DNA from 2 places in the Shewanella seohaensis genome. Region 2 is predicted to be linked to the other one. Evidence: predicted binding sites of a transcription regulator. Region 2 holds the regulator's gene; the other holds the start of a gene.
What was found. Region 2 encodes MetJ, which represses methionine synthesis genes. Its sites were predicted from a motif close to TAGACGTCTAGACGTCTA; they were not measured.
Positions count from the first base shown of each region.

Region 1: msrA (peptide-methionine (S)-S-oxide reductase MsrA) is a predicted target of MetJ. The motif match lies at 2,915-2,932, and genes of this name have one in related genera.

Region 1 is NZ_JAKILE010000008.1:170,013-180,969, forward strand. Features, by position in the region: gene L2713_RS11325 (alpha-ketoacid dehydrogenase subunit beta) at 1-287, opposite strand, end outside; gene L2713_RS11330 (thiamine pyrophosphate-dependent dehydrogenase E1 component subunit alpha) at 291-1,469, opposite strand; gene astE (succinylglutamate desuccinylase) at 1,632-2,666, opposite strand; gene msrA (peptide-methionine (S)-S-oxide reductase MsrA) at 2,945-3,424, shown strand; gene pgm (phosphoglucomutase (alpha-D-glucose-1,6-bisphosphate-dependent)) at 3,544-5,196, opposite strand; gene seqA (replication initiation negative regulator SeqA) at 5,268-5,819, opposite strand; gene L2713_RS11355 (alpha/beta fold hydrolase) at 6,115-6,891, shown strand; gene L2713_RS11360 (DUF2788 domain-containing protein) at 6,993-7,214, shown strand; gene ybfE (LexA regulated protein) at 7,226-7,498, shown strand; gene fldA (flavodoxin FldA) at 7,554-8,081, shown strand; gene earP (elongation factor P maturation arginine rhamnosyltransferase EarP) at 8,161-9,342, shown strand; gene efp (elongation factor P) at 9,387-9,947, shown strand; gene L2713_RS11385 (Na+/H+ antiporter NhaC family protein) at 10,189-10,957, opposite strand, start outside.
Region 2 is NZ_JAKILE010000003.1:205,104-216,060, reverse strand. Features, by position in the region: gene phsA (thiosulfate reductase PhsA) at 1-761, shown strand, start outside; gene L2713_RS04790 (4Fe-4S dicluster domain-containing protein) at 774-1,340, shown strand; gene nrfD (NrfD/PsrC family molybdoenzyme membrane anchor subunit) at 1,343-2,287, shown strand; gene L2713_RS04780 (sulfite exporter TauE/SafE family protein) at 2,412-3,155, opposite strand; gene metJ (met regulon transcriptional regulator MetJ) at 3,257-3,571, opposite strand; gene metB (cystathionine gamma-synthase) at 3,794-4,957, shown strand; gene L2713_RS04765 (bifunctional aspartate kinase/homoserine dehydrogenase II) at 4,969-7,362, shown strand; gene metF (methylenetetrahydrofolate reductase) at 7,666-8,559, shown strand; gene L2713_RS04755 (methyl-accepting chemotaxis protein) at 8,627-10,531, opposite strand; gene slyA (transcriptional regulator SlyA) at 10,751-10,957, shown strand, end outside.

The DNA of each region.
Region 1 (10,957 bases), on a different contig from region 2:
TTCACTATTTGATCGAACGCTGGAAAGATGTAATCGGCGAACTGGATTTCCGCCACGGCGGTCATACCATTAGAGGCTAAACCGTTGGCAAAACCCGCGATGCCTTGTTCTGTCAGCGGCGTGTTAAAGCAACGGCTGCGACCAAACTTTTCCTGTAAACCTGAGGTTGCGCGAAACACACCACCAAAGTGGCCAACGTCTTCACCAAATACCACCATGCGCTCGTCAGATTGCATGGCGATAGACAAGGCCTCATTGACGGCCTGTAACATATTCATTTCTGCCACGGCTTATAGCCTCCCTGCACTTTTGGGATAGGATTGCGGATATTTCTTGATGTGTTCTTTAAGTTCACTCAGCTGCTTTTTCAGCGCTGGTGTTGGCTTGTCGTACACATCTTCAATGATCTCATCCAGCATAGGGATAGGTAATTTTTCAGCGACTTTAACGGCGGCTAACACTTCTTCACGGTACTTTTCGTAACGCAGGGCATCATCGGCCTCGGCCAACCAGCCTTTGTTGATCAACCATAACTTGAAGCGTTTGACTGGATCGTGTTGCTGCCACTTCGCCTCTTCTTCTTTGGAGCGATAGCCAGAAGGATCGTCAGAAGATGAGTGCGCGCCAAGGCGATACGTCATGGCTTCAATCAACACGGGAGCATTGTGCTCAATCGCATAGGCACGCGCCTGTTGCGTCGCCGCTAACACCGCCAGCATATCGTTCCCGTCGACACGAATGGTGTGCATACCGTAACCCACACCGCGGCTAGCGATACCGTTACCAGCAAACTGTTCTTCAGTTGGGGTGGAAATCGCATAACCATTGTTACGGCAGAAGAAAATCACGGGGCATTTTAACACCGCAGCCATATTCAAGCCGGCGTGGAAGTCGCCTTCAGAGGCAGCGCCTTCTCCGAAATAACAGACGGCGACATTACGTTTGCCCTGCATTTTCAGGCTATAACCGACACCTGTCGCTTGCGGGATTTGCGTGGCCAGTGGCGATGAAATGGTTTGATAGTTTAACGCCGCGCAGCCGTAATGAATTGGCATTTGGCGACCTTTACCTAAGTCCTTCTCATTGCTGAACATTTGGTTCATAAACTGTTCAGTCGTAAAACCACGGTAGCGTAGCGCCGCATGTTCACGATATTGCGCGAGGATCACGTCTTCTTGATCAAGCGCCGCGACACTGCCGACGATCGCCGCTTCTTCACCCGTACAGGTCATATAGAAGCTGATCCGTCCCTGACGCTGTGCGCCTAACATACGTTCGTCGAGTACCCGCGTAAATACGCAAGTATCGTAAATTTTGGTGGCTAAGGCTTCATCTATTACAGGCAAAACCGCGGTTTCATAGGTAGTGCCGTCTGCTTGTAGAATTCGAAGGATAGGAATGTGAAGCGATGCCTTATCCAAGAAGCCGACACGGTGCACTGTATCAGTGTTGAGTGTTGCTTTGCTCATATTGTGCTCTTGTTATCTCGTTACGCCATGGAAAATCCACAACGCCTAATTTATACGAATATGCCGGATGAACATTACGTTAACGTAAACTACCTATCAACCGTTGGCACAGTTCAAACGACAACTAATCCCCTGTGGGCATGTATATAATGCTTTACAAAACTAGCGAACATCTGGCGCGACTGAAGGGATCAGGCAAATCACAGTGCGATTACCGATGGGCACCTTAGCATTGGGGAAGACAATCGCTTCAAATTCCTGTTCGACTTTAATTTCCTGCCCACCCTCTCGGGCCAATACAAAGCCTTTCGGGAACGATCGGAAGTTTTCGACATCGGTCGCGAAGGTAAATTCAAAATCATCAAAATGTTTGTTAATCACCCGACACACTTGATACAGATTCACCTTATCCGCTGAGAATGGCTCAAGCGCTAAGGGTTTGTCTGTGATAAGGCGCATAAACATCTCTTGGGCGGCAATAAAACGCGTCATATCGTTTTGCCCCATGGGATACACCTTACCTAATTCAATGGTAAAGGCATCGGCGCCATACTGCTCGGAGGAAAAATAGCTAAAGGTGGTTGTCGGCTCATGGTGAAATAACACAGTATCGACGCCACTGGCGGCTAAAAACATGATTTGCTCGGCGCTGTAAGCACGGCCGGGACGATAGGGATAAATCGCAAACTTTTCGTGTTTTGACGCCCGCATCGCCGTGTGTAAATCGTAGTGAATACGCTGGCGCCCTGCAGCTGCGCCCTTAAAGAAGCGGTCGACATAGGCTTCTAATTTTTTTGCCCGCACCCGCTCAGGATTCACTAATCCCGGTGGGTTTGAATGCTCGCCACTAAAGAGACGATTCATGTTCTCGTCGATAATGCGAGTCCCGTTATTAATCGCTAAAGGGTTACCAATAAGAAAGAGCGTGCGTTGTTTGGCGATGATTTTTTGTTGGAGAAGCTGTTTGATTAAGGTATTGCAGAGTTCGATGGGTGCGGTTTCATTACCGTGGACACCGCAGGAGAGAATGACATCCTTACCTTGGGCTTGTGCTGGCTCAAAGACGATCACACCTGTGTCCCACACTTCGACTCGAGTATGTTCCCCTAAGGTGAAACTAAACTCATCCCCGAGTGTTTCAGGATTGGCGAGGGTCAGCGCGAGAAAATCCTTCGAATCTAACAGAACTTGTAACACAGAATTCTCCTTATAATAGCGTGTTAAAGACGGGAGTGATGGCAATAACTGCCTGTTTCATGGCACTTATCGCTACCCGCCTTAAAAAGCGCATCCATACTAACACAAGTTTTTGGGCCGTTACTCTGTCATTCTGGTCAAACAAGCGCATTTCGCGGCAAAACCACAGCATCTTAGCCGCATTTGGTCGACATAGGATTAATTTTGTCGACACACTTGCTTTTAGGGATGAGTTTTATCACAATCCTTAGCCATCTAGACTTCTATCAGGATTTATCATGGCGTTAGCAACTTTCGGTGCCGGCTGTTTTTGGGGCGTGGAGTATTTCTTTAGACAAGTCAACGGCGTGACCAACGCGACCTGCGGCTATATGGGTGGTAATAACGAAGCGACCACCTATGAGGAAGTCAAAAAAGGTAAGACAGGCCATGCTGAAGTCGTGCAAGTGGAATTTGACCCTGCGATTGTCAGCTACGACGAATTACTGGATGTGTTTTGGAAGAACCACAACCCCACCACGCTCAATATGCAGGGTGGCGATATTGGCACTCAGTACCGCAGTACCATTTTCTTCCATGACCGTGAGCAAAAAGCGACGGCCGAAGCTTCTAAACTGGCCTTTGCCCGCTCGGGCCGCTGGGGATTACGCCACATTGTGACTGAAATTGTACCTTTGCAGCAATTCCATGTGGCAGAGGAATATCATCAAAACTATATCGATAAGAACAACTTACCAAGTTGCCATCTCGAGTATTGATCATCACCATTTAGCATCTGCGTGAGCGGCTTGACTTCTCATCGCTGCAAATAAAAACGCACTCATAGGATTTCCATGAGTGCGTTTTTTATCGGTAAAATCAATGCTTAACTGCTAGGTCAGGCGCTAAGCGCCTTATCAATCAAGGCCTGTGCGTCCTTGATGATATCGGCAAGATGCTGCTCACTGATAAAGCTCTCACCATAAATCTTAAATAACGCCTCAGTGCCCGACGGCCGCGCCGCGAACCAACCATTGGCCGTCGTCACTTTAATGCCACCTATCGAGGCATTGTTACCAGGGGCGTGGGTCAATACGGCATCAATCTTCTCACCCGCCAGCATAGTAGCGTTCAAGGTCTCGGCATTAAGCTTGGCAAATTTGGCTTTGTTCTCAAGACTAATCGGGCTGTCGATACGCTTGTAGAAGCTTTGACCGAATTGCGCCACTAATTCTTGATGGCGTTGCCCCGGCGTCTTGCCAGTAACCGCGAGCATTTCGGCCGCTAGCAGTACCAGAATAAAACCGTCTTTGTCGGTACACCAAGTCGTGCCATCACGGCGCAGGAACGCCGCGCCAGCACTCTCCTCACCACCAAATGCAATGGTTGCCTCGGCTAATCCATCGACGAACCACTTAAAGCCTACCGGGACTTCGAGTAATTTTTTGCCATGGAAGGCGCAGATTTTATCGATAAGCGCGCTCGATACCAGCGTCTTGCCGATGGCTAACTGCTCGCTCCATTCAGGTCTGTGGGTCAGCAGATAATCAATGGCTACCGCTAAATAGTGGTTGGGGTCCATCAGCCCTGTTCCCGGACACACGATACCGTGTCTGTCGTAGTCAGGATCGTTACCGACGCATAAATCGAAGGATTCTTTATGGGCCAGTAAGCCTGCCATCGCATAGGGAGAAGAACAATCCATGCGGATCTTGCCGTCTTTATCGAGCGACATAAAGCTAAAGCTTGGGTCGACCTTATCGTTAACTAAGGTGATATCGATGCCATAGTGCTTGGCAATCGGCGTCCAATAATGAATACCCGAGCCGCCTAATGGGTCAACGCCCAATTTCAGCTTAGCCTTAGCGATAGCGTGCATATCGACCACATTGACTAAATCCGCGACATAGGGCGTGATCAAATCAATGGCATGCACATAACCCGAAGTTAACGCATCGGCATAAGCCAGCTTATTAACGCCCTTAAGCCCTGCGCGCAGGTAATCATTAGCACGGGATTCAATCCAAGCGGTGATATTGCCTTCGGCTGGGCCGCCATGGGGAGGATTGTACTTGATGCCACCATCCTGCGGTGGATTATGGGATGGCGTAATAATCAAACCATCACTTAACGCGGCGCCACTCAGCGCCGCTTCACGATTAGAGCAAATAATGGCATGGGACACCACAGGTGTGGGGGTAAAGCCATCATTTTGCTGAATATGCACAGTCACCTTATTGGCCGCTAACACTTCAATCGCCGACACGTAAGCCGCATAAGATAAGGCGTGGGTATCGATACCTAAAAATAGCGGGCCGTCGATATTCACCGATTGGCGATAATCCACCACGGCCTGGGTAATAGCCCAAATATGGTCTTGGTTAAAACTTGCTTGAAATGCGGTTCCGCGGTGACCCGAGGTCCCGAACGTCACACGTTGCTCGGCAGCATCCACATTAGGTTTGATGCTGTAATAATGGCTCATCAGCTTTGGAATATTCACCAGATCCGTCTGACTCGCGGTTTGTCCTGCCCGTTGATGTATTGCCACCTGATCCTCTCCTACTGGAAAATCGGTTAATTAAATGGAAACGCCGCATCATTGCGGCGTCGATAAAGGCGTTATACGCGTTCGGCAATGCCGTTGGCGATTTGGGCATCGCAGCCAAATTGCATTAAGGCTTCGACTAAAATGGCCCGTTTTTTGGCGGTGTTATTGTTGGTCGTGACCCAAAATCCGGTGTTACCGATTTCCTTAGGATTAGCAGTAGCACTGGCCTTGAGTAACTCTTCCCGTGAACGCGCAAAATAGAGTCGATCGCGACCTTGGATCTGTAAAATTTGCGAGAATTGCGCTTGGCTCTGTTGGTATAAACTCTCGAGCAAGAATAAGAAACGACCCACGGCGCCTTTTTGCTGCTCTAACTTATGCTCATCCACCAATTGATTGAAATCGGGCGCAGAGACTAAGGTTTCTACCTGAGACGCAATCTGTGGTTCAGGCGTCGTTGCTTCTAAACTCGGTTGGCTAATGGCCTGTGGCTGCGTTTGTTCAACCGCATCGACGGACAGGCCGAGTAATCGACGGAGAATGTCAGAGGCGCTCTCACCAATACGTTCCGTTTTGCTGGCAATATGACGATAGAGCTCTTCATCCACTTCGATGTATTTCATAACCTTATTATCCTTTGTTATTCGATAGGCTTAACCGAAAAAGTGCACCACAGGCGATCCTCGCAAAGGATCTGTGCGATCGTTGCCCCAGTGTATCTATCTCTATCAATCTGATAAAGCATCATTAATCTAAAAATGCGTGAAATCGCACATCAAATTAGCACAAGCGGGTTAATCGCTGAAAAAGCCAGCAAGTTCGGCGCACTGTGCCTCAAAATTGCCTCAAGACTTGTCAAACTTAACCCATTAGGGGCACAATCCGCAGCACTTTATGTACCACAGCACAGGCGATTTCATGAATTTTGCATCCACAGGTCAAGGAGAAGCAGTCCTCCTTATCCACGGACTCTTTGGCAATTTAGATAATCTTAAGGGGCTAGGACAAGTCCTCGAAGCAAATCATCAGGTTATCCGCGTTGATGTGCCTAATCACGGTTTGAGTGAACATTGGCAGGAGATGGATTACCCAAGCTTAGCCGAGGCCATGGTGGCATTGTTAGATGAACTTGAGCTTGAGCGTGTACACATTGTTGGCCATTCCATGGGCGGTAAAATCGCCATGGCAACCGCGCTTGCCTATCCAGAACGCATCATCAGCATGGTAGCCGCCGATATTGCCCCAGTTGCTTACCAGCCGCGCCATGATGCGGTATTTGCGGCACTCGAAAGTTTGCCACTTGAAGGCCACACCGACCGCCGCTTTGCGTTATCGCATTTATTAGCGGGTGGCATCGATGAACCGACCGCGCAGTTTTTACTCAAAAACCTCCAGCGCACCGACACCGGCTTTCGTTGGAAGATGAACCTGACTGGCTTAAAAAGCTGTTATCCCAACATCATTGGTTGGCCTAATGAAAACCACAAATCGCAGCAAGTCTATAACGGACCGAGCCTTTTTATCCGTGGTGGTGACTCCAATTATGTGACCGCAGAACATCGCGACGAGATCATGCGTCAATTTCCCGCGGCGCAGGCCAAAACATTAGAAGGTTGTGGCCATTGGCTACATGCTCAAAAACCAGCGGTGTTTAATCGTATTGTGTCTGAATTTATTGACAAACACTCAGTGTAAATGACAATGATTCTCGACCTAAATCATATAGCCGACACCCTGCTGATATGATATATTCGCGCCTCTTTTAGCCTTAGAAGACTCTAGAGGACTAAGAAAGTATGTTATCTCAGTACATGGAACAAATTGAAACCATTGGCCTGAACCTGTTTTTTGCCGCGATATTTTTCTTTATCGGCATGGCCATCCACGATGTGCTTAAACAAGGTAATGTGCCGAAATTTGGTCGATTTATTGTGTGGTTAGTGTTATTTCTCGGCTGCGCCGGGTTTATTGCAAAAGGTATTATCCAGATGTCCTGGGAAGGTTCAGGCATCGGTTAAACAATAAGAACATGGCAAAAGAAGCAACAGATAGAACAACCATTGACCTTTTTGCCAATGAAAAGCGCCGGGGCCGCCCACGTAGCAATCCTTTGTCCCGTAGCCAGCAACTTAAGGTCAATAAGCGCAACCAGATCCAGCGGGATAAAGCCAAAGGATTAAAGCGAATAGAGTTAAAGGTGTCACAAGATTTATATGACGCCTTGAATGAGCAGGCATTGGCCAGTAACATCAGCCGAAGCCAGTTAATCGAATTAATTCTTCAGCAAAAAATTGAATGCTGAGCAATCGATAGCAGCAAGATTAACGTATAAGTGAACTAGACATAAAGGATAGACAATGGCAACTGTAGGTCTTTTTTTCGGTAGCGACACAGGCAACACCGAAGCTGTCGCCAAGATGATCCAGAAGAAACTGGGTAAGAAAATGGTTGAGGTGAAAGATATCGCCAAGAGCACCAAAGAACAGATCGCAGAATACGACCTGCTGCTGTTCGGCATCCCAACCTGGTATTACGGTGAAGCACAGTGCGACTGGGATGACTTTTTCCCTGAATTAGAACAGATTGATTTTACAGACAAACTGGTTGCTATCTTCGGTTGTGGTGACCAAGAAGACTACGCAGAATACTTCCTCGATGCCATGGGCATGGTGGGCGATATCGTTCAAGCACGTGGCGGTATCATCATCGGTCACTGGCCAACGGCAGGTTATAACTTCGAAGCGTCAAAAGGCTTAGTCGATGATGACCACTTCATCGGTTTAGGGATTGACGAAGACCGTCAACCAGAGCTGACTGAAGAGCGTGTGGATGCTTGGGTTAAGCAAATCTACGAAGAAATGTGCTTAGCCGAGTTCGAAGACTAAGCTCAGTTCCGTAAAAAAAGCGGCCGAAACGCCGCTTTTTTTATGTGTGCTCTCCCGATTAATGAAAGCGATACACTCAATGGCAACCACCGCCCCCCACTGGGACATCTTTTGCTGCGTCGTCGATAATTACGGCGATATCGGCGTCACTTGGCGCTTAGCCAAACAGCTGGTCAATGAATATCAACTCCCCATTACACTCTGGGTCGATGACTTAAACAGCTTCTCGCATATTTTACCGAGCCTTGATCCAAACCAAAGCAGCCAAGTCTTTCATGGCGTCACCATCAATCATTGGACAACGCCCCTGCCCGTGGCATTTGTGCCTGGCACCGTATTAATTGAAGCCTTTGCCTGCGAACTGCCTGACGAGGTCAAACAACAACTCATCACGCTGCACAGCACCACACCGCAAGCGGTGCCTGTATGGCTGAATTTAGAATATTTAAGCGCAGAAGACTGGGTCGATGACTGCCATGGGTTACCCTCAATGCAGGCAAGTGGCATCAAAAAGTATTTCTTTTTCCCGGGTTTTACCCCAAAGACGGGTGGACTCATCTGTGAGCGTGAGCTATTTGCTGAACGCGATAGATGGCAACTGGATAGCACCAATAAACTGCAATTATTTGAGCGCCTTGGTCTTAAGGATATTCAAGCGCAAGATACTGTCTACAGTGTCTTTAGCTATGAAACTGATTCTCTACCGGCCTTGTGTGAGCTCTGGCAAGCCAGTGCAACAAGCGATGCCAAAATTCATGCGCTTATTCCCAAGGGACGCAGCTTAAACAGCTTACAACACTTATTACCCTGCAAGGTTGAGGCGCTCAGCCCCGGACAGCAAATTAAGCTAGGTCATTTGACTCTGCATATCTTGCCGATGACAGACCAACAAGGGTTCGACCGCCTACTGTGGAGCTGCGACTTTAATATTGTCCGCGGTGAAGACAGCTTCTTGAGGGCGCAATGGGCAGCTAAACCCTTTATTTGGCATATTTATCCGCAAGAAGATGATTATCATCTAATAAAATTAGGAGCTTTTATCCAACTTTACTGCGATAATCTGCCCCCTGATATTGCCGACACTTGGTCTAAATTGAATGTTGCATTTAACCAAGGCGAGCAATCTGCCGTGAAAACTCACTGGCAAAACCTAAATCCTGTCCGTTTGCCACTCTTGCAACATGCTAAAGATTGGCCAATTGACGCAATAAATGCTGCAGATCTTGCGACTCGGCTAGTCCAATTCGTCAAAAAAAGCTAAGATGCTGCGCTGAAATAGAAAATCGACATATAGGAAATTGTGTAATGAAAACTGCTCATGAAGTCCGTCCTGGTAACGTGATCATGTTTGAAGGCAGCCCATGGGTTGTACAGAAAACAGAAACAACTCGTTCTGGCCGTAACGCTGCCATCGTTAAGTTAAAGCTGAAAAACTTACTGCTTAACTCTGGTACTGAAACCACTTTCAAAGGTGAAGATAAGATTGACGATATTATCCTAGATCGTCTGGATTGTACTTATTCTTACTTTGCTGATCCTATGTACGTGTTCATGGATGCAGAATACAACCAATACGACGTAGAAGCTGAGAACTTAGGTGATGCAGCGGCTTACATCGTTGACGGTATGGAAGAAACTTGCCAAGTGACTTTCTACGAAGGCAAAGCAATTTCTGTTGAAATGCCAACCACTATCGTACGTGAAGTGATCTACACTGAGCCATCTGCTCGTGGCGATACTTCAGGTAAAGTAATGAAGCCAGCAACTATCACTGGCGGCGGTACAATCAGCGTGGCTGACTTCGTTAAAGTTGGCGACAAGATTGAAATCGACACTCGTACTGGCGAATTCAAGAAGCGCGTATAATCGCCCTTCCTACTCCCAGATAAAAAAGCCAGTGCCTGCACTGGCTTTTTTATTGCCTCGAATTTGATAATTCTAACGGTTTGCAGCGAACTGTTATCACATGAAATTGGGTATCGAAGTAAAGAGCGAAGAGTTCTTTAGTGGCGCGAGCCAGTCAACACGCTCAATAAACCTTCGCAATAAACGGTTGGCAATAAAAAAACCAGCCGTAGCTGGTTTTTTATATTTACTGCATCGCAGCTTAGGCAATCAAGATAAAGCCAAAGAACGCAATCACAGCGGCAATTAACGCATAGGGTAACTGAGTCACCGCATGGCTCACTAAGTTACAACCAGAGCCTTGTGCGGCCAATACGGTTGAATCTGAGTAGAAACACGCTTGGCTACCAAATGATGATGCCGACAGCAGCGCACCAATCACCAGTGGAATATCCGCACCAACCGATTGCGCCAGTGGCATCACAATTGGAATGGTCACCGCAAAAATACCCCAGCTTGAACCCGTCGCAAAGGCAAGAATAGCCATAGAGAGGAATACTACCGCTGGCAACATCTTAGGCGTCATGAATGGGCTCAATGATTCAATCACATATTGTGGCAGCAGCAGCGCATCACACACATCCTTAAACACGAATGCGGCGATCACGGTACCAATGGCGGGCAACATGCTCTTAAAACCATCGATCATCTGATCCATCATCTCTGACAGTGGCATTAAACGCTGCACCGCATAGTAAGGCAGCGTGATAACTAATGTCGCTAACAAGCCCTTCCACACGTCGATATCAAAATAAACGGTAAAGGCAACCAGTAGCAGAATAGGCACCAAGAAGTTGTGCAGCTTGCCCTGATTGTCGGCATGCTTAAACTCTTCTTCAATCGCAGCAATCGCGTATTCGTCAGAGGTTTGTACCTGGTCTAAATCGACTTGCGCCTCAGCAGGTTCACCTTGGGCGGCGCGCAGCTGGGCTTTTTTCATCGGACCAATGGCAGGCACAACACCTAACACC
Region 2 (10,957 bases):
TGGAAACCTTGGGTGACACTAAGCCTTCATGGCAAATCTTTAAGGACATTGGCCATAAGCTCGGGCTAAGTGAATTTTACCCCTGGGATAATATGGAAACCCTGCAACTGCTGCAGGTGAATCGCGATACCGCACTGCTGCGCCGCATCAAGGATGAAGGTTTTGTTAGCTTCGGTAAGCCCATCATGCTGCGCGAACCTAAGATGGTGGCCGAGTTTACTAAGGCTTACGCCAATGCCAAACCCGTGGATGAAGACGGTACCTACGGCAGTTTACTCAGCTTTAAAACCCCAAGCGGCAAGATTGAATTGACCTCCGCCAAGGTCGAAGCCATGGCGCCAGGACGCGGTGTCATTAAATTCCGCGAAGTGCATTTGAAGAAAGCCGACGAGCTGTACTTTATCCAAGGCAAGGTCGCCGTGCATACCAATGGCGCGACTCACAATATCCCTATGCTGGCTAACCTGATGTCGGATAACGCCATTTGGGTGCATCCCGTCACGGCGGGCAAGTTAGGGATCAGCAATGGCGACCCGATTCGGTTAACCAGCAGCGTGGGTAGCGAAGAAGGCCACGCCTTAGTCACCCCGGGCATTCGCCCCGATACCGTGTTTGCCTATATGGGCTTTGGCTCTAAAAACAAAGAGTTGGTTAGAGCGACTGGTAAAGGTATCCACTGCGGAAACTTACTGCCCCATCAAACAGCCCCTGTGTGTGGCATGAATATTCATACGACAGGCGTCACGCTGGCAAAACGCTAATTGGAGGCTCAAATGACGAAAAGATATGTGATGGTGCACGATGAGAACAAGTGCATCGGCTGCCAAGCCTGTAACGTGGCCTGCCGCAGTGAAAACGGTGTCCCCGAGGGCGTGACTCGCTTACAAGTGCGCGTAGAGGGCCCCTTCGGCGAGATGCCACACCTGCACTTTAAGTACCACAGGGTATCGTGCCAGCAGTGTGAAGATGCGCCTTGTGTGAAGGTATGCCCAACGGGCGCGGCCTATGTGGGCGAGGATGGGATTGTCTCCATCCATGGCGATAAGTGTGTGGGTTGTATGTACTGCGTGGCGGCGTGTCCCTACAAGGTACGTTTTATGAACCCAGAAACCAAAGTGGCTGACAAGTGTAACTTCTGTAAGGACACGCGTTTGGCCCGTGGTGAAGAGCCTGCCTGTGTGACTGTGTGTCCGACCGATGCTTTAGTCTTTGGCGATGCCAACGATCCACTGAGTGAGGTGGCTATGCTACTCAACACTAAGATCACTTACCAAGATAAGACCCATTTAGGCACTCAGCCTAGGGTATATCGCGTTCCTACCAAAAGAGGGGGGATTTGATTATGAACAATACTTGGGGCGATATGGCGCAATATGATCCCGTCACTTGGCATTGGATCATCGCCGTGTATCTGTTTATGGCGGGTTTATCCGCCGGAAGTTTGCTGATTGGCATTGGCCTGCGTTGGTTTAATAAGGAGCAAGCGCAGGGGGAGACGAGTATTCTCAAGGCCGCGGCGATTATTGGTCCAGTGGCCATTTGTCTAGGCTTGGCATGTTTAGTGTTTGATTTAACGAAGCCTTTCCACTTCTGGCTGATTTTAATCAACTATAACTTCCAGTCCGTAATGGCGATTGGGGTGTTAGCACTACTGGCTTACTCCCCCTTGGCATTTGCCTACGCGATTCTTGTGTTGCGTGATGAACTGCCAAAGTGGGGCTTAGGTTTCCTCGTGCCTATCGCTAAGCTGCTGATGCCCTTTAGAAAGTTGATTGAAGTACTGCTGTTTATCCTCGCCATTGGCGTGGGGGCTTACACTGGCTTCTTAATTTCGGCTATGAATGCCTATCCGATGTTGAACACTGCGGTATTGCCAGCGCTGTTTTTAGTCTCTGGTTTATCGGCGGGCGCGGCGGCTAATGCGGTGCTGGCGCTGGTGATGTTCAAGACCGATAGCCACGACAAGACCTTAGCCAAAATGCATGGCTTAGAGCTGCCAGTGATGGCAATCGAAATCATGTTCCTGTTTATGTTGTTCTGCGCCTTGTACTTTAAGGGCGGAGCGGCGGCTGCGGCGCTGGCATCACTCACCTCTGGCGTGTGGGCGAGCGTATTTTGGATTGGCGTGGTCGGGATTGGTTTTGGTATTCCGCTGTTGTTTATGCTGCTTCCCACCGCGACTCGCCACACTAAGGGCGCGATGATCATGGTGGCCTGCGCCAGCTTAACCGGCGTGTTAGCACTGAGACACTTTATTGTGTATGCGGGACAAAGCTATCTAAGTTAGAGTGCTGGTTAACGGCAATATCGATGGGATACATCACTTATCCCTGCAAGCAAAAAGCACCGATTAACGGTGCTTTTTTATGGCTGCGATTAGCAGGATTTTATTGCGGTAATTATTGCGGTAATTATTGCGGCAATAGCTCAATCACAGATTTCACCGTAAGCACTAAGGCACTGATAGCGCAGAGGGCTAAGGTTGCCATCTTGGTCTTATGTTTATCCACATTCCCCACCAGTTTGCCCGCCACTAAATAGCCTAAAAACACTGAGGGCAGCAGCATGAGTGATAACCACAAATGCTTGATTTCGAGTAGGCCCGTCACCCCAAGAATGACCAGGGCTATGGTCGAGCTGAAGATAAAGAAGGCCGACAGTGCGGCGCGAAATTTGGAGGCATCCTTACCCGCCAACAAAATCGCCATCGGTGGGCCACCAATGGCGGCAATATTACCAAAGATCCCCGAGACTACGCCCGCGCCAAACAGGGTTGCCTTATTCACGGGAAGAGTCAATTTATACAGGCTCAGCACCACGGCGACTGCCACAATGCCAGCAATCGCCAGACCAAGAATCGGCTGCGGCGCAAACAGCAGCAGGCTGGCACCGATAAAACCTCCGGGCACTCGACCGATAAGCGCGTATTGCAAGCCATTGAATTCTAAATGGCCGCGTTCACGCAGTAGGGTGAGTAGGGCGATGGAAAAACCCATCACAATCACAGGTGCGGGCACTAATTCGGGGTCGACAATATACAGCAACGGGCTCGCCACCACGGCAAGACCAAAGCCAATCAGACTCTGGGTGAGGGCACCTAAAAACACAATCACAGACGCAATGGCGAGCGTTTGTGGATCTATCAAGGAGAACATAGGATTCCATCAAAACAAAATAGGGATCGTTACTCTAACCCATCAGGCAAGATGAGCATTAACGATCCCTAATGATAAGTAGGATATTGGACGCTTAAGCGTTACTCCATATCTTCCCACTCGATCCCCATTTCGTCCATCAACCGTTTCGCTTCGGCGGGAATGCTGTCTGGGCTATCTTTCGACAGATCGGCATCATCAGGCAGAGGCTGGCCGGTGTAGGCATGCAAAAATGCTTCACACAAGAGTTCGCTATTGGTGGCGTGGCGCAGGTTGTTCACCTGACGACGGGTACGTTCATCCGTGAGGACTTTTAGCACTTTGAGCGGAATAGACACAGTAATTTTCTTTACTTGTTCATTCTTCTTGCCATGTTCAGCATAGGGGCTGATGTATTCCCCATTCCATTCAGTCATTGACTCACCTGTTATAACGCTAAATTCGGGGCAGATTTTAAACCCTTACAGATAACAGTCAAATTATTGCTACTATTTCTTAGTGATTGCAAACAGATTTCTTTATGTTTAGACGTCTAAACGTCTTAACGCCTATTGACGATGCCACTGGGCTTAGGTACATTTAGACGTCCAGACATCTCTTTGCGAACTTAGGAGTTCCCGATGACCGCAGGCAAATTAGTGACCGAACGTCAATTAGCCACATTAGCAGTGCGTCAGGGTATCGAAAGCGATACTCAGTATGGCGCGGTGGTGCCGCCAATTTACCTGTCGACTAATTACGCCTTCGATGGTCATAAAAATCCTCGCGAATTTGATTACAGCCGTTCCGGCAATCCCACCCGCAGCATCTTAGGTGATGCCTTAGCTAAGCTGGAAAAGGGCGCAACCGGTGTGGTGACTTGCACTGGCATGGCAGCCATTACTCTAGTCACTACCTTGCTCGGCCCCGATGACTTGCTGGTGGTGCCCCACGATTGTTACGGCGGTTCTTACCGTTTATTCACTAACTTGGCTAAAAAGGGCCAATTTAAACTGCTGGTGGTCGATCAAACCGATGCCCAAGCGCTCGAGCAAGCGATTGCCCAGCAACCTAAGATGGTGTGGATTGAAACCCCATCAAACCCTCTGCTGCGAGTCGTCGATATCGAAGCTATCGCCAAGGCAAGCCACGCTGTAGGTGCTTTAGTGGTGGTGGACAATACTTTCCTCTCGCCCATTTTGCAGCAACCGCTGTTACTCGGTGCCGATATCGTTATCCACTCCACCACTAAGTACATCAATGGTCACAGCGATGTGGTGGGCGGCGCGGTGATCGCCAAAGATCCTCAACTCGGTGAGACCTTACATTGGTGGTCAAACACCTTAGGCTTAACTGGGTCTGCCTTCGACAGTTATCAAACCCTGCGCGGTCTGCGTACCTTGGCCGTGCGCATTCGCGAGCATCAAAGCAATGCCCAGCGTATTCTGGACGTGCTGACGAGCAGCGCTGTAGTGAGCAAAGTGTATTACCCAGGCCTTGCGGATCACCCCGGTCATGCCATTGCCGCCAAGCAGCAAAAAGGCTTTGGCGCTATGCTGAGTTTTGAGCTTAAGGGCGGCGAGGCCGAAGTGGTCGCCTTTTTAGATGCCTTAAGTTTATTTAGCGTGGCCGAGAGCTTAGGTGGCGTTGAGAGTCTCGTGGCCGTGCCCGCGACTATGACCCACAGGGCGATGGAGCCCCAAGCGCGTTATGAAGCTGGCATTAAAGACACCCTATTACGTTTGTCGGTTGGTATTGAAGATGCCGAAGACTTAGTTGCAGATATTCAAGCAGGATTGGCCGCCGTTGCGGCTTGTCAGTAGAGGAATTCGAGATGGCACGTTGTCACTTACATAAATTTGGTGGTTCCAGCTTAGCCGATGCCGATTGTTATCGCCGAGTCGCCCATATTCTGTTAACCCATGGTCATAGTGATGATCTGGTGGTGGTGTCTGCCGCGGGTAAAACCACTAACTTTTTATATAAATTATTGTCCCTGCGCGATAGCAACCAATTATGGCAAGAAGAGTTACAGGTTCTTATCAGCTATCAACAAGGTTTGATTGAGCAGCTGTTATCTAATGAGCAAGCGCGGGATCTACGTGAGCGTTTAACCACGGATAAAGCTCAGTTAATCAGTCTATTATCTTTAGATTCCCGCAACGATTACCAAATTAGCCATGTGGTGAGCTTTGGTGAGCGTTGGTCGGCGCGCTTAATGGCGGCGCTGCTGCGCGAATCGGGTGTGGCCGCAAGTCATGTGGATGCCTGTTCGATTCTTGTGGCCGACGAGGCCGCCGTACCGCAAATTCGTGTGCAAGAATCCCGCGCCAAAGTGCAAGCCTTACTGGCCGCGCATCCTAACGAGCGTTTAGTGATCACAGGTTTTATCTGTGCCAACGAGCGTGGCGATACCTTGCTATTGGGTCGCAATGGCTCTGACTTTAGCGCCAGCTTAATTGCTAGCCTTGCCGACATTGAGCGCGTAACCATTTGGACTGACGTTGAAGGGGTATTTAACGCCGATCCGAATAAGATCAACGATGCGAAATTACTCAAGAGCATGTCCCTCGCTGAAGCCGACCGCTTGGCGCGTCTAGGTTCGCCAGTATTACATTCACGCACTTTGCAGCCGCTGTTTAACACCGAGGTGAGCCTAGCCGTACGTTCAAGCTACGCCTCCCATACCGACTTTACCCTGATTGCGCCCCACAGTTCCTCGGCGAGTGCGCCTGTGGTGACTAACCTGAATGCCGTGGTGTTATTTGGCTTTAAGATCGCGGGCGATGTGGCCAGTCTGCTTGAGCAATTAGTCGAAGCAGGATTAACGCCACTGGCCCATTGGGTATCGGCGCATCAACGACTCGAGCTCGCTTATACCGCTGAAAACCAAAAACAAGTACAAAAGTTATTGGATGCGCAGGCCGAAGCCCTCGGCATTAAAGATCTGCAAATTAATACCGAACTCGGTTTAGTGGCGCTTGTGAGTGCCGATGCCGAGCATTATCGCCGCAGCTTTGCCCGTTTACTGAGCCGTGACGCTAAGCCCTTGTTCAGTGGTGACTTAAGTTTGGTGACCTTAGTGCCACAGTCGCAGGTTAATCTGCTGACGCAAAAAGTGCATCGCCGCTGCGCCGGTCCACGTAAACGCATTGGCGTATTGCTGCTGGGTGTTGGCAATATTGGCGAGGCGTGGGTGAAGCTATTTAAGTCAGTTTCTCCCTCGTTAAATCAAGAGCTTGAAGCGCGTGTCGAGCTTGTCGGTTTGGTGAGTTCCAGCAAAGCCCTGATCAAGTCTACGGCTGTGGATTTGGAAAACTGGCAGCAGGAATTCGATGCCGAGGCAACACCTTGGCAATATGAACATTTATTCGAACAATTAGAACAACTTAACTGCGACGAACTGATTGCATTAGACATCAGCGCCAGCGCCAGTTTGACTCTACAATACCCAGAGTTTTTCGAGCGTGGCATCCATATGGTCAGCGCGAACAAGCTTGCGGGTTCTGGCCCGCTGCCGTTCTATCGCGAGCTGAAGGAACAACTCGGTTATCGCCGTCTATTCTGGCGTTATAACGCCAGCTGCGGTGCGGGCTTACCTATTCAGCACGCCTTAAACGATTTGCGTAACAGTGGAGATACGGTTGAGGCCGTCGGCGGGATTTTCTCTGGTACCCTGTGTTGGTTATTCGAGAAATACGATACCAGCAAACCCTTCTCGGAATTAGTGGTTGAAGCACGTGGCCTAGGGATTACCGAACCCGATCCCCGCGACGATCTCTCTGGGCGCGACATGCAGCGCAAGCTACTGATTTTGGCCCGTGAAATCGGTCTGGAAATCGAGCTTGAGGATATTGAGCTGCGCTCCCTAGTGCCGGCTCATTTAGCGGATATTCCACTGGAGCAATTCCTTGCCCGTATCGCTGAGCTGGATGATGAATTGCAGCAACAATACGGTGCGGCGGCGGAGCAAAACAAAGTGCTGAGATATGTCGCCTCCTTGGACAATAGCGGCGCGGCCCTGAAAGCTGAGGTGGGATTACAGTGGATTGATGCGAATCATCCCTACGCTAACCTGACGCCTGGGGACAATGTGTTTGTGATCCGCTCTGCTTTCTACCAAGGTAATCCGCTGATTATCCGTGGGCCGGGTGCGGGGCGTGAGGTAACTGCCGCAGCGGTGCAATCGGATCTGACGCAGATCTGTCGCGATCTGCTGCAAGAGTAGTCATAAACCCAGACACTTGAAGAACTTAGCCCCCGTATCTTCAAGCTGATTCGGGCAATATTCATAGACGTAAAGGACTCATTCGAGTCCTTTTTTTATTGGCGAAGATCAGGACTAAAATCAAGGTGGTCAACGAGGGATAAGAAAATGCCAAAAAGGGGGATTTTTTGGCTTGACTTAACGGCCAGTTTCTCTAGTATATGGACATATAGACGTCCAAACGTCCATATGGATTAAATTACTGCATTTATAAGTCGTACCAGCGCGATGGAGCGTCGCACTTGGGCGGTTGAGGAAATACACATGGCTTTTCATCACGCACAACATTCACATTCGCTAAACCAAAGTTTGTCTGAACTTAATGGCGATATTAATGTTTCTTTTGAGTTTTTCCCGCCATCAACCCCCGAAATGGAACAGATCCTGTGGAACTCTATCCGCCGTTTAGAGCCGCTGAATCCTAAGTTTGTTTCAGTGACCTATGGTGCCAACTCGGGCGTGCGTGACCGTACCCACGGCGTGATTGAACGTATTCAAAAAGAAACCAATCTGGTTGCCGCGCCGCATTTAACCTTAGTGGATGCCAGCGACGAAGAATTGTTAGATCTGGCGAAGCATTACTGGAAATCGGGGATCCGCGACATAGTGGCACTGCGTGGCGATTTACCAGCGGGCAGCCCGAAACCGACTCGCTTTGCGGCGGATTTAGTGCGCTTACTGCGCTCAGTGGCCGACTTTGATATTTCGGTTGCCGCTTACCCAGAAGTGCATCCAGATGCGGCTAATGCTCAGGCCGATTTGATTAACCTCAAGCGTAAAATCGATGCCGGTGCGAGCCGTGCTATTACCCAGTTTTTCTTCGATGTTGAATCTTACCTGCGTTTTCGCGACCGCTGCGTTGCGGCGGGAATTGATGTCGAAATCGTCCCCGGCATTTTGCCTGTGACTAACTTTACCCAGTTAAAACGTTTCGCGGGTATGACCAATGTAAGCCTGCCGAGCTGGTTGCATAAGCAGTTCGATGGCCTAGAGAATGATGCGGGCACGCGTCAGCTGGTGGGGGCTAACGTGGCGATTGATATGGTTAAAGTGTTATCCCGTGAAGGTGTTAAAGATTTTCACTTCTACACCCTTAACCGCGCAGAGCTGACCTATGCGATTTGCCATACCTTAGGGGTTCGCCCAAAGGCGGTATAACGCAGTAAACATCCATAAAAAAACGCCGCTATTTAGCGGCGTTTTGTTTTTGGCTAGTGACTAATTCCTAAATCTTAAATTGGGAGAGCAGAGTCGTTAAGCGCATTGAAAGCTGCGCGAGTTCATCCCCCGCCCGCGCGGTTTGCACGGCACTTTCGGTCGCATTGGTCGCAATATCATTAATATTATTGACGTTTTTATTAATTTCCGCCGAAACGGCGCACTGCTCATTGGCGGCGCTGGCGATTTGAATGTTCATTTGGCTGATGGTCGATACGGCTTGGGTAATGGCCTCGAGGGCAGAACCTGCCTCATGCACCAGTGATACACAACTCTGTGTGGTGGCCGTGCTGGTATTCATGCTGCTAACTGTGGCCTTGGCACTCTGTTGCAACGCCTCAATCATCTGCTGAATTTCTGTGGTTGAAGCCTGAGTTCGGCTGGCGAGGGTGCGTACCTCATCTGCCACTACGGCAAAGCCACGGCCTTGCTCTCCGGCGCGGGCGGCCTCAATCGCGGCATTGAGGGCGAGTAAATTGGTCTGATCGGCAATATTGCGGATCACCACTAATACCGAATCAATTTGCGTGGTATTGCGCTCGAGTTCGTTAATGGCATTGGCGGCTTGGGCAATCTCATCAGCGAGCAAGCTAATGGTCGATATGACTTTTTCGACTAATTGTTTACCCTGCTCGGTAGACTCGCTGGCATGGGTTGCAGCATCGGCGGCGTCGGTGGCATTGTGGGCGACCTCTTGCACTGTTGCCGCCATTTCGTTCATCGCGGTGGCAACCTGTTCGGTTTCGAGGTGTTGCCGATTCGCCATTTGCTGGGTTTCACGGGTGATGGCGGACATTTCCTCGGCCGATGTCGCGAGCAAACTGGTCGAGTCTGATACTTGGACCACTGTGGCGTGGATTTTCTCAGCGAAGCGGTTAAAGGCCTGAGCAAGTTGGGCCATTTCATCCTTGCTCTTCACTTCGATACGACGGGTTAGATCGCCTTCACCTTCGGCAATATCGTTGAGTGCGTCAGTGGTTTCGGCAATTGGGCGGGTAATACTCTTAGCAATAAACCACGCGATTGCTGTACCGATTAATAAGGCAATGATTCCTATCATGATGAGTTTTAAACGAATATCGGACATAGCTTGCTCTGAATGACTTCTGTCCAGCGCAATATCTAACACCCCGAAGGTTTTGCCCGAATAGTCCTGTATTCCATGGCGGTAGAGTGCAAAGCTCTTGCCATTTAAATCTATGGTGCGGATAACTTCGTCGCCTTGCATAACGCTCTTAAGTTCGCTGGCGGCGCTGGTGTCTGTGGTAAACGTGCCACCGAAGGGGACAAAGCCGCCATCTTTTGGAAGCAGGAGACTGATCTCGGCCTGATAAGCATTTTTAAAATGATCGAAGAAGGTTTGGCCAAAGGACATGCCAAACTCCACTGAGCCCATGTGCTGCCCTTCGTAATTCATCGGGACTAGCCCACGGATCCCTAAGCCTTCCACGCCATATTCTAAGCCGCTAAGCGGTTGTTTTTGCGTGTTAGTTTCGACAATGGTTTTACGGATCGCGGTGAGGTCGTCGCCATATTTCTCTGGGCGGTGCAGGCGTAAAAACGAAGTGGCTGGCGGGGTGTGGAACTGGAACTGTTGCACGGCAAAATCTTGTTTAAGGCGAGTAAATAGCGGCAGTGTGCGTTGCAGTAATTCATCACGGTCGCGTGCGGCAAAGCTGCTTTGGATCTCTGGGGTTAAGGAGATTAATGTCGCCATTGCCTGTGCTCTTTGACCCGATGAGGCGATATTGGCTACTGCGGTTTCGTACAGTTTGTGCAGTTCTCGCTGCTCGGACTCGCGAATTTGGCGACTGAATTCCGATAGCACCAGTGGCATGATAAAGCTCATCACCGCAAATAGCAGTAGGCTGATCCCTAACACTATCCTAGTGCTAATGTTTAAATTCTTCACAGTTAACCTCCAAATATCCGTATGTCTGCCTAATTATCTTTTTGAATATTATAGAGATACTGCTTTTTAGATTTGAGAGCAGCTTAGCCTTTTTCAGTTGTTTTCCGTTTTTTTGTAGATTTCGTGGCAGCGTGCACAGATCTTTTTTTCGTGGCGAATATTTACTTAGCCTGCTAACTAAGTATAATGCTTAGCAGGCTAAGTAAATGGGTAAGCATGATGCAAAAAGAATTAGAGCGACTAAAGGAGTTATCCCTGGCGGAACATTTAGGCCGCTTGCACCGACTATGGCGCACCGTGGCGGATGTGGAATTAGCGCCACTCGGGTTAACTCATCCTCGTTGGACGGCATTGTGGAAGTTATTGCGTCTGGGCGACAACGTGAGCCAGAAGGTGTTGGCGGATGCGCTGGAAATTGAATTGGCT